Regions from separate parts of the Tissierella sp. MB52-C2 genome, predicted to be linked through region 2. Evidence: a T-box and tRNA genes for the amino acid it is inferred to sense, from the RefSeq annotation. Region 2 holds a T-box; the other regions hold tRNA genes.
The links. The T-box of region 2 lies ahead of leuS (leucine--tRNA ligase). A T-box ahead of a tRNA ligase gene usually reads a tRNA of that ligase, here a tRNA-Leu.
Positions count from the first base shown of each region.

Region 1: it has a tRNA-Leu gene. The T-box ahead of leuS (leucine--tRNA ligase) is inferred to sense a tRNA for this amino acid. The anticodon was not compared.
Region 3: it has a tRNA-Leu gene. The T-box ahead of leuS (leucine--tRNA ligase) is inferred to sense a tRNA for this amino acid. The anticodon was not compared.
Region 4: it has a tRNA-Leu gene. The T-box ahead of leuS (leucine--tRNA ligase) is inferred to sense a tRNA for this amino acid. The anticodon was not compared.

Region 1 covers NZ_CP133261.1:2,305,163-2,308,756, forward strand. The annotation lists gene polA (DNA polymerase I) at 1-1,906, opposite strand, end outside; tRNA gene RBU61_RS11560 (tRNA-Leu) at 2,033-2,116, shown strand; gene RBU61_RS11565 (AAA family ATPase) at 2,850-3,386, opposite strand.
Region 2 covers NZ_CP133261.1:2,009,376-2,012,969, forward strand. The annotation lists gene leuS (leucine--tRNA ligase) at 1-2,334, opposite strand, end outside; T-box leader at 2,562-2,764, opposite strand; gene RBU61_RS10160 (N-acetylmuramoyl-L-alanine amidase) at 2,919-3,594, opposite strand, start outside.
Region 3 covers NZ_CP133261.1:642,606-646,199, reverse strand. The annotation lists gene clpP (ATP-dependent Clp endopeptidase proteolytic subunit ClpP) at 1-254, opposite strand, end outside; gene tig (trigger factor) at 273-1,562, opposite strand; tRNA gene RBU61_RS03275 (tRNA-Leu) at 1,819-1,902, opposite strand; gene RBU61_RS03270 (DegV family protein) at 1,968-2,804, opposite strand; gene glmM (phosphoglucosamine mutase) at 2,825-3,594, opposite strand, start outside.
Region 4 covers NZ_CP133261.1:2,300,121-2,303,714, reverse strand. The annotation lists gene RBU61_RS11545 (lytic transglycosylase domain-containing protein) at 1-589, shown strand, start outside; gene RBU61_RS11540 (peptide ABC transporter substrate-binding protein) at 602-2,341, shown strand; tRNA gene RBU61_RS11535 (tRNA-Leu) at 2,397-2,483, shown strand; gene RBU61_RS11530 (DUF3955 domain-containing protein) at 2,752-3,237, shown strand; partial or broken gene RBU61_RS19585 (methyltransferase domain-containing protein) at 3,491-3,594, shown strand, end outside.

The DNA of each region.
Region 1 (3,594 bases), 300 kb from region 2:
GATTTGGTTCTGTACTGCTTATTCTTCCTGTTGTGGTTATTGTCTGATTAAAACTTGAATGGATTCTATCTGTATCTTTATTTAAAAGATTTAATAATCCATCTATATAGGTTGATTTTAATTTTACGATTTGTCTATATCTTAAAATCTTATTGATTATAGGATGTTGATCCTTTAATTTATCTAAAACTTCTGCATCTGTAGAATATCCTGTTTTAGTCTTCTTAATAATTGGTAAAGATAATTTATCAAATAAAATTTCTCCTAATTGTTTAGGTGAATTAATATTAAACTCTATATCTGCTAATTCATATATTTCACTGGTTAATGAATTAATCTCCCCATTGTATTCTTCTCCAAGTTTAATTAATTCTTTCTTATCTATTTTAAATCCATAGTATTCCATACTACCTAATACTTCAACTAAAGGTAATTCAACATTATAGTAAAGTTCTAGCATTTCCTGTTCTTCAATTATATTTTTCATACTATTTTCTACATTAAATACTGTATCCAATATAAAAGCTAAATAGTCGCATATTTCTTCCTTGCTTAACATATCGAAACTTTTCTTAGATTTTCCTTTACCTAGTAATGCTTCTTCATCCTTACCATAGTATCCTAAGTATTCTTTACTTATATTATTTATAGAATAAGAATTTTGAGATGGATTGATTAAATATGCACCTATCATAGAATCAAATACAATATTTTCTACCTCAATCCCTAATCTTTTTAAGATGACTATATCAGATTTTAAATCATAACCTATTTTTTCGATTGTTTTGTCTTCAAATATAGGCTTAAAGATATTGATAAACTCTTCTTGTTCTTTATCTAGATAAATAATATTAGTTGGTGAATTTTCTGTTTTAATACCCATAGCGATTATTTCATCTTCAATATAATTACTATTGGATATAATAAATTTAAATCCAACCTTATTTTCTTTTTTTATTCTATTAATTAGTTCTTCATAATCCGAATAATCTATTATATTATATACACAAGGAGAATATTTCTCTTCCTCCTGCAAATCTTCACCTGCTATCTTGCTAATTAAACTATTAAATTCAAGTTCCTCATAATGCTTTCTTAGGGCTTCCCAATTTGGCTCCTTTACCTTTAATTCTTCAATATTAATTTCCATAGGTACTGAAGTCATAATTTCCCCAAGTTTTCTACTTAAAAAAGCGAGATCCTTATTTTCAGTTAAGTTTTCTTTTAGTTTTTTTCCACTAATATTATCTATATTTTCATATACGCTTTCAATTGTACCATATTCTCTTAATAATTTTAGTCCTGTTTTCTCACCAATTCCTGGTACTCCTGGAATATTATCGGACTGATCCCCCATTAATCCCTTTAAATCAATAAGCTGTTCTGGAGTAATTCCATAGACTTCTATTATCTTATTTCTATTAAATTCCTCTATTTCTGTAATGCCTTTTCTAGTAATTAAAACTCTAGTATTATCTGTAGCTAACTGAAGGTAATCTTTATCTCCAGTTACTAAAGTAACATCCATTGAATTTTCCTCACCAAGTTTTGCCAATGTACCTGCTATGTCATCAGCCTCAAATCCTGAAAGCTCTAAATATTTAATATTCATGGCATCAAGTATTTCTCTGATAATAGGAAACTGTTGTACCAATTCCGAAGGTGTAGCCTGTCTATGACCCTTATACTGTTCATATTGTTCATGTCTAAAGGTAGGGCCTTTTTTGTCAAAGACTACACATATGTAGTCAGGATTAATTTCCTCTTCTACTTTATATAACATTGTTAAAAATCCATAAACCCCATTTGTATACAAGTTATTTTTATTGGACAATAAAGGCAAAGCATAAAATGCTCTATGTATTAAAGCACTTCCATCTATAATCATCAATTTTTTCTTATCCATTAGATCACTCCATTCTTTACTACATACTTTCTAGTATACCTCAAAACATAATTTCAGTAAACAAAAGGTAAAATAAAATATTGATTATTTTTTCATTTTATGCTATTATAATTTCATGATATATTTGCCGGTGTGATGGAATTGGCAGACGTAGTGGACTCAAAATCCACCGGTGGCAACACCGTGCCGGTTCGAATCCGGCCACCGGCATTGTAATTGATAAGTGAGTTTGGAAGGTTTTCTTCTAGGCTCATTTTTTATGTGATTTTGTATGCCTAAGATTATGAAACCTTACTAGCTCCAAATCCTTGTTATATAAAATGTCTTTAAATCTTTGACTTATATAGTCTGGTCTAACTGGTATCCCATTATCCCAAGTTGAGCTAGTAAGAAAACTAAATATTACTAGTCAATCACTATTACAATATGGACTTGGTAAAAGAACACCAGATATTGATACGATAAATAAACTTGCATTACATCCATAAAGAATGAAAAGAAGAATTTAATTAGGGAGCTAAAGAGGAAATGAGGTAGAAAGCCTAATAAGGAATTTTAATAATATCAGATATATGCCCTCTATTTCTATTCATTTCATCACCATTCCCCTTATTTAGACTACATTACATATGTCCTTATAAATTTTGTTAGTGTAAACCTATCTATATAATTAATAAATTTATACTCTGTATTACCAAGGATTTCATGTTTTTTTGCATAAAAAACAATGTTCTCCTTTTTTTGGTATAATTGAGCCTGCAAACAAACAAATACCCCAAAAGAAAAGTGTGTCATTGTGAACTCAGTTATATCATATTTAGTTTTATATCATCAATTTCTAATTTCAACTATTGGTGAATTAGTTATGTCTATTGTTAAAAATATTCCTTTAAATACTGATTGTAGGATTAATTAGCAAATATTTCAAATTCTGTTGCTATTATTAACAACTCTTTAAATATTCTAGAACGATTTCTACACGTTCTTGCACAGTATGGTTTCCTTCAATTCTTAATACTGGGCATTCCAAGTCCGCCATCCAATATTCATGTAGTGCCTTACTTCTTACGTTCATTTCCCCTGTATCATATAAAGAAGCCCATTCTAAAAATGTTTTTGATTGTTCATACAAAATGCCATTAGGTAATATCTTTTCACCATACCTTTCGTATTCTCTTTCCTTAAGTCTTTGTAATCTAACTTCACTTGGTACTGAAAGGAAAATAACCAAATCAAATAAAGGCTTTAATTTATCTCCCCAACCACAAACTGCACCAGTAAGAATCCATTGTTCATACAGTTTTAAATCATTTAATAACAGTTGGATCCTCAATTGTGGCTCTCGATGATATGTAAATTTCTCTAACCAAAAATAATCATCTCCGTCAAAAACATGATATGGAATATATAAAGAAAGTTCTTTCCCAAGGGTCGAAGCTCCCGAGCCTGAGGCGCCAAATATATGAATTCGCTTTTTCATTCTTTCCTCCTCATTTTCATCCAACCAAATAATTCGATTGGATAGGGTAGTCTTTATTATCTTTGCAATGATTTCATCTAACCTCTATATTCCCGAACCAAAGTTAGACAATATTTACTAATAACAGTTTCTCCCTCTATTCATCACTACATTCAATATTTCTTACCATATATACCATTCTACATAACTCTCAAAATTCCTCCTTTTT
Region 2 (3,594 bases):
AATATTTTCATCAGCCTTTGCTTTTTCTCTTGCTATATCTTGAGATTCGTCAACACTAATTTGTATTGTACCTCTTACTTTGCCATTTACTTGAACTGGTAGGTCTATTACTTTATCTTTAGTTTTTTCCTCATTAAATTTTGGCCAAACAGTTTCATGTAGATAGCCTTCTAATTCTAATATTTCCCACATCTCTTCAGTTATATGAGGAGCTACTGGATTTAGTAGTATTATAAATGTTCTCAAATCCTCTTTTGTTATACTACCATGGTCATTAAATTCATTTAATAGAGCCATTAAAGCTGCAATCCCTGTATTAAACTTTAATGTTTCAAAATCTGCCGATACTTTTTTAATAGTTTTGTGAATACTACTTTCTAGTTCCTTAGTATAGCCTTCACCATCTACTAAAATCTCTTGAAGTTTCCATACTCTTTCAAGGAATCTTCTACAGCCTTTTACTCCATTTTCTGACCAAGGTACGCTCTTTTCAAAATCCCCAATAAACATTTCATAAGTTCTAAGAGTATCTGCACCATAGTCTCTTACTATATCATCAGGATTTATTACATTTCCTCTAGATTTTGACATTTTTTCATTATTGTCTCCTAGAATCATGCCATGGGAAGTTCTCTTTGCATATGGCTCTGGCGTAGGTACTACTCCAATATCATATAAGAATTTATGCCAGAATCTTGAATATAGTAGGTGAAGGGTTGTATGTTCCATTCCACCATTATACCAATCTACTGGTAACCAATAATTTAAAGCTTCTTGAGAAGCAAATTCTTCTTCATTACATGGATCGATATATCTTAGGAAATACCAAGAAGACCCTGCCCATTGAGGCATCGTATCAGTTTCTCTATGAGCTTTTCCACCACATTTTGGACAAGTAGTTTCTACCCAATCTGTAATATTTGCAAGAGGTGATTCCCCATTATCTGTCGGCTCATAGTTTTCTACATCTGGTAACATAACTGGTAATTCCTTCTCTGGAACAGGTACCCAGCCACATTCATCACAGTGTACTAGAGGAATTGGCTCTCCCCAATATCTTTGTCTAGAGAATACCCAGTCTCTTAATTTAAAGTTTACTTTTCTAACACCTAGATTTTTTTCTTCCAACCATTTAATCATATATTCTTTAGCTTCTTTTACTTCCATTTCATTGATGAAATCAGAATTTATAACTATACCTTTTTCAGTATCTGTAAAGGCTTCCTTTTCTATATCTCCACCTTTTATTACTTCAATTATAGGAAGGTTAAATTTCTGAGCAAATTCCCAGTCACGAGTATCATGTCCTGGTACTGCCATTATTGCACCTGTACCATAGCTCATTAAAACATAGTCAGAAATCCAAATAGGAATTTCTCCGCCAGTAGCAGGATTAATTGCTGTTAACCCTTTTATTTCTATACCTGTTTTATCCTTAGATAATTCTGTTCTTTCAAAATCAGATTTTTTACCTACTTCATTTTGGTATTCATGGATTTCATCTAAGTTTGTTATTTCTTCCTTATATTTTTCTATTAAAGGATGTTCCGCTGCAATAACCATATATGTTGAGCCAAATAATGTATCTGGTCTTGTAGTAAATACTCTTAGCTTATCTTCTTTTCCTGCAATTTGAAAATCTACCTCTGCTCCTTCAGATTTACCAATCCAGTTAGTTTGCTGAGCCTTTACTCTTTCAATATAATCTACCTTATCTAAATCACTAATTAGTCTATCTGCATATTCTGTTATTTTTAGCATCCATTGGTTTTTAACTTTTCTAACTACTTCTCCGCTACATCTTTCGCAGGTTCCTTGAATAACTTCTTCGTTTGCTAAGCCTACTTTACAAGATGGACACCAGTTAATAGGCATTTCTTGTTTATATGCCAATCCTTTTTCATATAGTTTTAGGAATATCCATTGAGTCCATTTATAATAATGTGGATCTGTAGTATTTATTTCCCTTGACCAATCAAAGGAAAATCCTATGGATTTTAACTGTGATTTAAATTTTGCTACGTTTCTTTCTGTAACTGTTTCTGGATGGATTTTATGTTTAATTGCATAGTTCTCCGTTGGTAATCCAAAGGCATCCCATCCCATTGGATATAATACATTATATCCTTCAAGTCTTCTCTTTCTAGACACAATGTCTAATGCAGTATATGGTCTTGGATGACCTACATGCAGTCCTTCTCCTGATGGATAAGGAAATTCTACTAAAGCATAAAACTTCGGCTTATTACTTTCATTAGATGCCTTAAAGGGCTGTCTTTCATCCCAAATATCATGCCACTTTTTTTCAATTTCATTTGGTCTATACTCTCTCATTTATTTTCCTCCTCTTATTTAATTGACAATTAATTTTTTTAGTTGGTTATTGCTGCGTTTGATGTACATCATCTCACTGGCTTAGGTTCTGTGACGTAGTCTCGAAACTCAAATCTATTTACTCGTTACACTCATATAGATTTGGTTCTCGTTACGTTTGACCTACCATCAATTTGTTCGCTTTGCTCACAAACTGGGTTAGGTCATAAAAAAACCTTCCATCTCTAAATAGAGACGAAAGGTAAATTCCGCGGTACCACTCTTATTGATATTTCTATCCACTCAAAATATAACGGCATCAAACCGACTAAGGCTACAATTCACCTTAATAACTCATGGACGAGTTCAGTTTTGACCAATACTATCTTTCACCAGCCGATAGTTCTCTACAATTGGTATGGAACCTACTACTTCCATTCATAGTATATATTAATTTAAAATCTATTCTAACAAAGAAATCCAATAAAATCAAGGACATTTTTAAATATTATATTATATTATATAAAAAATACTAATAATTCTTCAATACCCTCTCATGTTAAGACAATTATACAAAAAAACTCTTCAATAATTTCATGGTAGGACTAGTCCCTAGGATTTAAACTAAAATATTCTTCCAATCCCATAGATATTGAATCTACCACCTTATTTTGGTAATCATCTGTAAGTAAAAGTTGTTCTTCTTTTTCATTTGATAAAAATCCACATTCAATTATTATGGCTGGCATCTTTGTCTGGTTTAACACAATTAAATCTTCCCTTTCTACAATACCCTTATCCTTAGCCCCAGTTCCATTAATTAGTGAACCCATTATAATCCTTGCTAACTCATTATTATTTAAATCACCAATGGTGCTTTCCCTATTTGGATAATAAAGTACCTGAATTCCGTTTATAGAATTATTGTTTTCCATTGCATTTCCATGGATGCTAATAAAAACCCTAGCTCTCTTTTTATTTGTCAATTTAGCCCTTAAAAGATTATCTACATATTCATCACTATCTCTAGTTAAAATAACTTTATAACCATTTGACTTTAACTTTTGTTTTAATTTTTTAGAAATATTTAGATTAATATCTTTTTCATAATTACCATTAAATCCAATAGTCCCAGGATCGCTCCCCCCATGTCCAGCATCTATTACTATGACTTTCTCTAAGGATTTAAAATTTGTATCTATAAAAGGAATCCCTTTAAAAACAATAAACATAAATAAACCTATTAAACCAATTAAAAATACTCTTCTAACTCTTCTAAAC
Region 3 (3,594 bases), 1.4 Mb from region 2:
TTTATATATTGCATAGTATCAAATATAGCAAATCCTGCACTTACGGAACCACCTGGACTATTTATATAAAGTTGAATATCCTTCTCTGGGTCTTCTGCTTCTAGGAATAATAGTTGTGCAACTATTAGATTTGCACTAACATCATTGACTTCACTACCTAGAAATATTATTCTTTCTTTTAATAACCTAGAGTAAATATCATAAGATCTTTCCCCTCTGTTAGTTTGCTCTACTACCATAGGAACTAGAGTCACTTTACATCCCTCCATTAATTATTTAAATTTAACGATTGACTTAAGTAATTCAATAACCTTTTGATTAGAAATAGCTGTTTCTAAGAAAGATACATCTCCTTTTCTCATATCTTTAATAAACTGTTCTTTATTTTCTTGATTGTAGGATTCAGCCATTTTTTCTAGCTCTTTATCTATATCTTCTTCTGTTACAGTAATATCTTCAGCTTTGGCAATAGCTTCAAGAACTAAATCTCCCTTAACTCTCTTAGCAGCCATAGGTCTTAATTGTTCCTTTAAGCTATCTACAGTTGAATTAGTTATTTGTAAATATTGCTCTAAATTTATTCCTTGCATTCCTATTTTATAATCAAAATCAGCTAATTCGTTTTGTAACTGAGTATCTACCATAGCCTCTGGTATATCTATTTCACAAGATTCTATTACTTTTTCAATTAAGTTATTTTCATTTTCTATTTCTTCTTTTTCTTTAAACTCTTTCTCTAGTTTTTCTTTAATATCATTTTTATATTCTTCTAAAGTATCAAATTCAGATACATCTTTTGCAAATTCGTCATCAAGTTCTGGTAATTCTTTTTCTTTTATTTCATTTATTTTAACTTTAAATATAGCTTCTTTGCCTTTTAACTCTTCTGCATGGTATTCTTCTGGGAAAGTTACAACTACATCTACTTCTTCCCCTTTATTCTTACCCACTAATTGCTCTTCAAAACCTGGAATAAATCTCCCGGATCCAATTTCCAATTCTTGTGCTTCAGCAGTTCCACCTTGGAATTGTTCTTCTCCTACAAATCCTTTATAGTCAATATTTAATACATCACCAGTTTTAACAGCTCTATCGCCTGCATCTATTATTCTTCCGTTCATTTCTTGAACTGATTTTAATTCATCTGCGATATTGTCATCTGTTACATTATACTCTATTTTTTCGATTTCTATACTTTTGTAATCTCCAAGAGTTACTTCTGGTTTTACTACTACTTCTACTTCAATAATAATAGGCTTTCCTGTTTCTATTTCACTAATATTTATCTCTGGTTGATCCACTGGCTCAAGCTTTAACTCTTCTATTGCGTTATTATATGCCTCTGGCAAAATCAAGTTGATAGCTTCTTCAAAAAATATTCCCATACCATAGTTTAACTCTATAATCTTTCTTGGTACTTTTCCTTTTCTAAATCCTGGAATATTAAATTTTGATCTGTTTTTTATATATGCCTCTTGTGTCGCTTTTTCGAAATCCACCCCTGGTATTTCAATGGTAAAACTAACTTTATTGTTTTCTTTCTTTCCTAGAACAGCCTTCATTTATATTTTCCTCCTCCAATATATTTATCCATTTTAACTAACTTATTATATCATAAAATTATAACATAACATATAACAATATCCAACACTATAAATTACAAAAACATAGTAAAAAAGGCTTCCAATTATATTTAAAAGTCAGAGGAAACCTTTTTTTGAAACTCATTTACAGAAAGCTCCCAATATAAAGAGATAAAAATAGAACTTTCCTATTCCTTATAAAAAAACCAATGGTCTAAATCCACTGGTTTTAACATGGTGCGGGAAAGAGGACTTGAACCCCCACGTCAATGACACTAGATCCTAAGTCTAGCGCGTCTGCCAATTCCGCCACTCCCGCATAAATAAAATAAATTTAACTTACCTTATTATTATACCATGTTGATTTTACTTGTCAATATTTTTTTAAAATACAAGTATTACTCCACCATCATAGGCATAGGCAGTACTAAGACCTGCTGTTTTTACTACAATTATATCTTTAAAATTATATTTTCTTTGAATTTCTTCCTTTAATTCCTCAGCTTTCTCCAAGGCATTAGCATGGGATATAGCCAAAATTTTTTCTTCAAATTTTTCTCCAGTTTCTCCAATTATATCAACTAGTCGTTTAAATGCCTTTTTACTTCCTCTTGTATTTTCAACTAATTTTATTTCACCTTCATCAGTAGCTCCCATAATAGGCTTTAAATTTAAAACATTGGCTATTAATCCTTTTGTTTTTGAAATTCTTCCATTTTTGATTAAATTGTCTAAGCTCTCTAAAATAAAGAAAGTTTTCATTCCATTAATATAGTTTTCTACTTTTTCTACTATTTCAAGATTACTTAATCGATTTTCAACTAATTCCTGAATCTTCATAGATACTAGAGTTTCCCCTACACTTGCAGATTTAGAGTCAAATACATGAATAAATTTATTCGGTTCTTCTTCTTGAACCATTTTTTTTGCCAATACTGCCGAATTATATGTCCCACTTAGCTGACTCGAGATTGTAACAGCAAAAACATTATCAGCATCTTTGTATTCTGTTACAAAATCTCCAGGTGAAGGACAAGAAGTCTTAACCGGATTTGGACTATTTCTCATGGCACGAATCAATTCCATAGAATCCATACTCTCATCATCAATAAATTTGGTATCATCTACATCTATGTTAAATGGAACTAAACTTATATTGAGATTTTCCTTTAATTCTTCATTTAAATCACAACTACTATCTGCTACGATTTTGTAATTCATCTCATCACCTCATAAAATTTTTAATTGCCTATTCTTTCTTCAATAAACTTAGCTAAATCAGATGCTATCTGTGGAAGTCCTATATCCTCCTTCGCCTCAATCATTACTCTGACTAAAGGCTCTGTTCCTGAAGGTCTTATGACTACTCTTCCTTGACCTTTAAACATATCTTCAACTCTTTTTATTTCTTCTTTTATTTCTTCGTTTTCATTATATTTATATTTCAATTCATTTTTTACCTTTGCATTGACTAGAACCTGTGGAAAATTAGTCATTAAATTATTTAATTCTGACATAGTTTTTCCTGTATTTTGCATTACTTCAAGTAAATGTAGTCCCGTAGCCAAACCATCTCCTGTCGTATTGTAATCTAAAAATATTATATGTCCTGATTGCTCCCCACCTAATACAAAGTCTTTACGAATCATTTCTTCTAATATATACCTATCACCAACTGTAGTTTTTACTATATTTATACCTTTTTCTTTTAAAAATGTATCTAGTCCCATATTAGTCATTATAGTGCCTACTACAGTATTGTTTTTAAGCTTTCCTTGTTCATAAAGGTATAACCCACAGGCAGCTAATATATGGTCCCCATCTAATACATTTCCTAACTCATCTACAGCTATTATTCTATCTCCATCACCATCAAAAGAAATTCCTATATCTGCCTTTTCCTTTAATACCAGCTCCTGAATCATTTTAGGATTAGTAGAGCCACAGTTTTGATTTATATTGGTGCCTGTTGGTTCAGTATTTATAACTACTAATTCTCCACCAAGTCTTC
Region 4 (3,594 bases), 290 kb from region 2:
AATTATTGGTAGTCTTGTGGTCTTAACTACTAAATATCCAATAGGGTATAAAAGTGCTATAGTAAAATATTCTAATGAATATAATTTAGATCCGTATTTAGTGGCTTCAATTATCAATGTAGAAAGTAAATACGATAAAAATGCTGTATCCAGCAAAGAAGCAAAGGGACTGATGCAAATAGCCCCACAAACTGGACAATGGGCCAGTGAGGTTCTAGGAATAGAAAACTATAATGAAAAAATGCTATTTGATCCTGAAATAAATATTAGAATAGGTACATGGTATCTTAATAATCTTTTCACGGAGTTTAATCAAAATTTAGATTTAGTTTTAGCTGCCTATAATGCAGGAAGTGGAAATGTAAACAAATGGTTAGATAATGATGAATATTGTAAAGATGGAGTCGAACTGTCAGTCATTCCATTTAAAGAAACAAGAGATTATTTAGTGAGAATAAAGGATAATTATAAAGTATATAGCTCAGTATATAAGGAATATATAATGAATCCTACGGAGAAAGATTCTTTATATATTAATCTACTGCATAATATAAAAAGAGTTATAAAGGAACTAGTGAGAAACATATAATGAGGTGGGCAAATGAAGTATAGAAAATATGTATCTTTATTTCTTGTGATATTAATAACTACTATAATCGTAGGTTGCGATAGAGAAAAAATGGTTTTAGGAAATACTAAAGATTTAGATTTAACTGAAGAAGGGGGAAGTTCTATGGACTATACCCCTGTTCCAGGTGGACAAGTCATATTACCCTTGACTAATTTTAACACTTTAAATCCCCTATTGACCGAAAATAGTAACTATCATTTTTTTAGCAAACTTATATTTGAAGGTTTATTTGAATTTGATAATAATCTAAATATAACAAATCAATTGGCTGAATCCTATAATATAAAGGATGATGGAAGAACTGTTGAAATTCAATTGAGAAACAATGTTTTTTGGCATGATGGGCAAAAATTTAGTGCTGAAGACGTGGCTTTTACTATAGATACTATTAAATATGCTAGTTCAGATAGTACATATAAACAGATGTTTTCAAATTCTTTAGGAGCATATGGTCAAGGTGATATAAAAAGTATCTTAAATGTAAATATTACTAGTTCAGATAGTTTAAACATTACATTTAATAAATCTTTTAGCAATAATCTGGAAGTCTTAACATTTCCTATAATACCTAAACATATTTTCAATTCGTCAGGTAATAGTAGATATATTAAAGCATTACAAGTAAATGACTATAAGCCAATAGGTACTGGACCATTTAAATTTGATTCCTATGAAAAGATGAAGCAAATAAAATTGACAGCCAACGATGAATATTGGAATGATAGACCTTATATTGATGAAATACTGGGAAGAGTATTTGAAAGTGAAGAAGATATATTAACTGCATTTGAAACTGGACAAATCAACATGGCTACCACTGTAGATGTTGACTGGGATAAATATGCCCAAAATAGCCGAATAAAAATACTAGAATTTGTTTCTTCTAATTATGAGTTCCTAGGATTCAACTTTGGAAAAGAAATATTTTCAGGAGAAAAAGGTGAAGCCTTGAGAAGAGCCATAGCATATGGCATAGATAGACAAGCTATTATTCAGAAAGTATATTTAGGACATGGAACACAAGTGGATGTACCAATTCATCCTGATTCTTGGCTTTTATCTGATAATGCAAATAAATTTGGCTATAATATAGACTTAGCTAAAGCAGAACTAAACAAAATAGGATTCAAAGATATGAATAATGATGGGATTATAGAAGATGAAAATGGAAATAAAATATCCCTTAGAATTTTAACTAATACCTATAATATTACAAGGCTAAAAACTGCGGAAATGATAAAGGATGATTTGAGGAAAATTGGGATATTGGTTAACATATATCCTGAAAATAATAAGAGTGATAGTGTTACTATGGATGATATAGATAAACAGTGGGAAGTAGTAAATAAGCATTTGGCATCAGGAGACTATGATATAGCGCTTCTTGGGTGGCAATTATCTGTAATTCCTGACTTATCCTTTGCTTTCCATAGCTCAAGAATATCTCATAATACAAATTTTATTAGATATTCTAGGGAAAATATGGACAATCTTCTTCAGAACGTTTTCGCAGTTGGAACTAGAGAAAAAAAGTTAGAAGCATATGATGAATTACAGGAATTAATTACTACAGATCTGCCATATGTAAGTTTGTTCTTCAGAAATAAAGCTTTATTAATAGATAGTAAAATAATGGGAGACTTATCTCCAGGATTATTTAATCCTTATAAAGGTATAGAAAAATCTTATATACCAAAAGAATTCCAGTAATAATGTATTGAAAAAAAGTTGAAAATATAGTAAACTATATTAATATCAATATAATGCGAGTATGCTGGAATTGGCAGACAGGCATGTTTGAGGGGCATGTGTCAGAAATGATGTGTGGGTTCAACTCCCACTACTCGCACCATATAAAAGTCATGTATGAGGATCTGAACTCATACATGACTTTTAGTATTATCTGTGATAGACTTAAAAAAATATTATTTAAATAATCCTGCCAAATACAACTTGGAGCAAATGGTATTAAGCCGATTCTTATGGGTCACACTTTACATATTAAGTGCAAAGGTGCAATGACCGTCATTCGGGCGCTAAAATGCGGCAGTGCAAGAGATACTTGCTTGATAATTGGTAGCATGGCAACTATAATAAAAATGAAACGGAGGCTTAATATAATGGATTTTGGAGAGCAGTTGAGAAAAATTCGGACAGACAGAGGACTAACGCAAGAACAGGTAGCTTCTAAGCTGAACGTATCCAGACAAACAATTTCAAATTGGGAAAACAACAAAAATCTGCCAGATTTAGAAATGGTTGTAGATATATCCATGACATTTAACCTTTCGCTCGACCAATTAATTTTAGGAGGCGAAAATATGAATAATATGACTGAAAAGTTGATAAAAGATGGAAGCGAAACAAGAAGAGCAAAAATGAATTTGATTTCAATCATTTTTGGCGCTGTACTGCTGTGTATCGGTGTGGCCTGCATTTTGATTAAAGCAAATTCTGTGGAATACATTGATGCTGAAGGTTTTCTGCACGAAAATTTCTTCTTGCTGCCAATAGGTTTCTTTTTCATCTTCAGTGGCTTTGTTACATTTATAGTAACCGGAGTCAGGAATATTGTCGAAAATCTAAAGAACAGAAAGATTCAATGATGCGGCATGATAATTAGGTAAGATGATGAGCATAATCTCCAGAGATGATAGTTCAAATCCATATCTCAAAATAGGATGATATCGGAAATTGACATAGCTCGCAAGTTATAAGCTACATTTTCCTTGGTAATAAACCAATGAAGATGTAGCTTTTTTATATACTGCTTTACTTTATGTTTAATGGGCAAATTACACATAATCAAGTAAAAAAATATCATCTAAAATTGAGTTTACTGTTTGAGATGCTTGTAAACTTGATTTCTTCAATAATACTTTTTCAAAGGTGTTATCATTAGATTGTGCATTTCACTTTGATTCAAGAGTAGATTTCTTTAGAGAAGTATACCGTGTACTTGG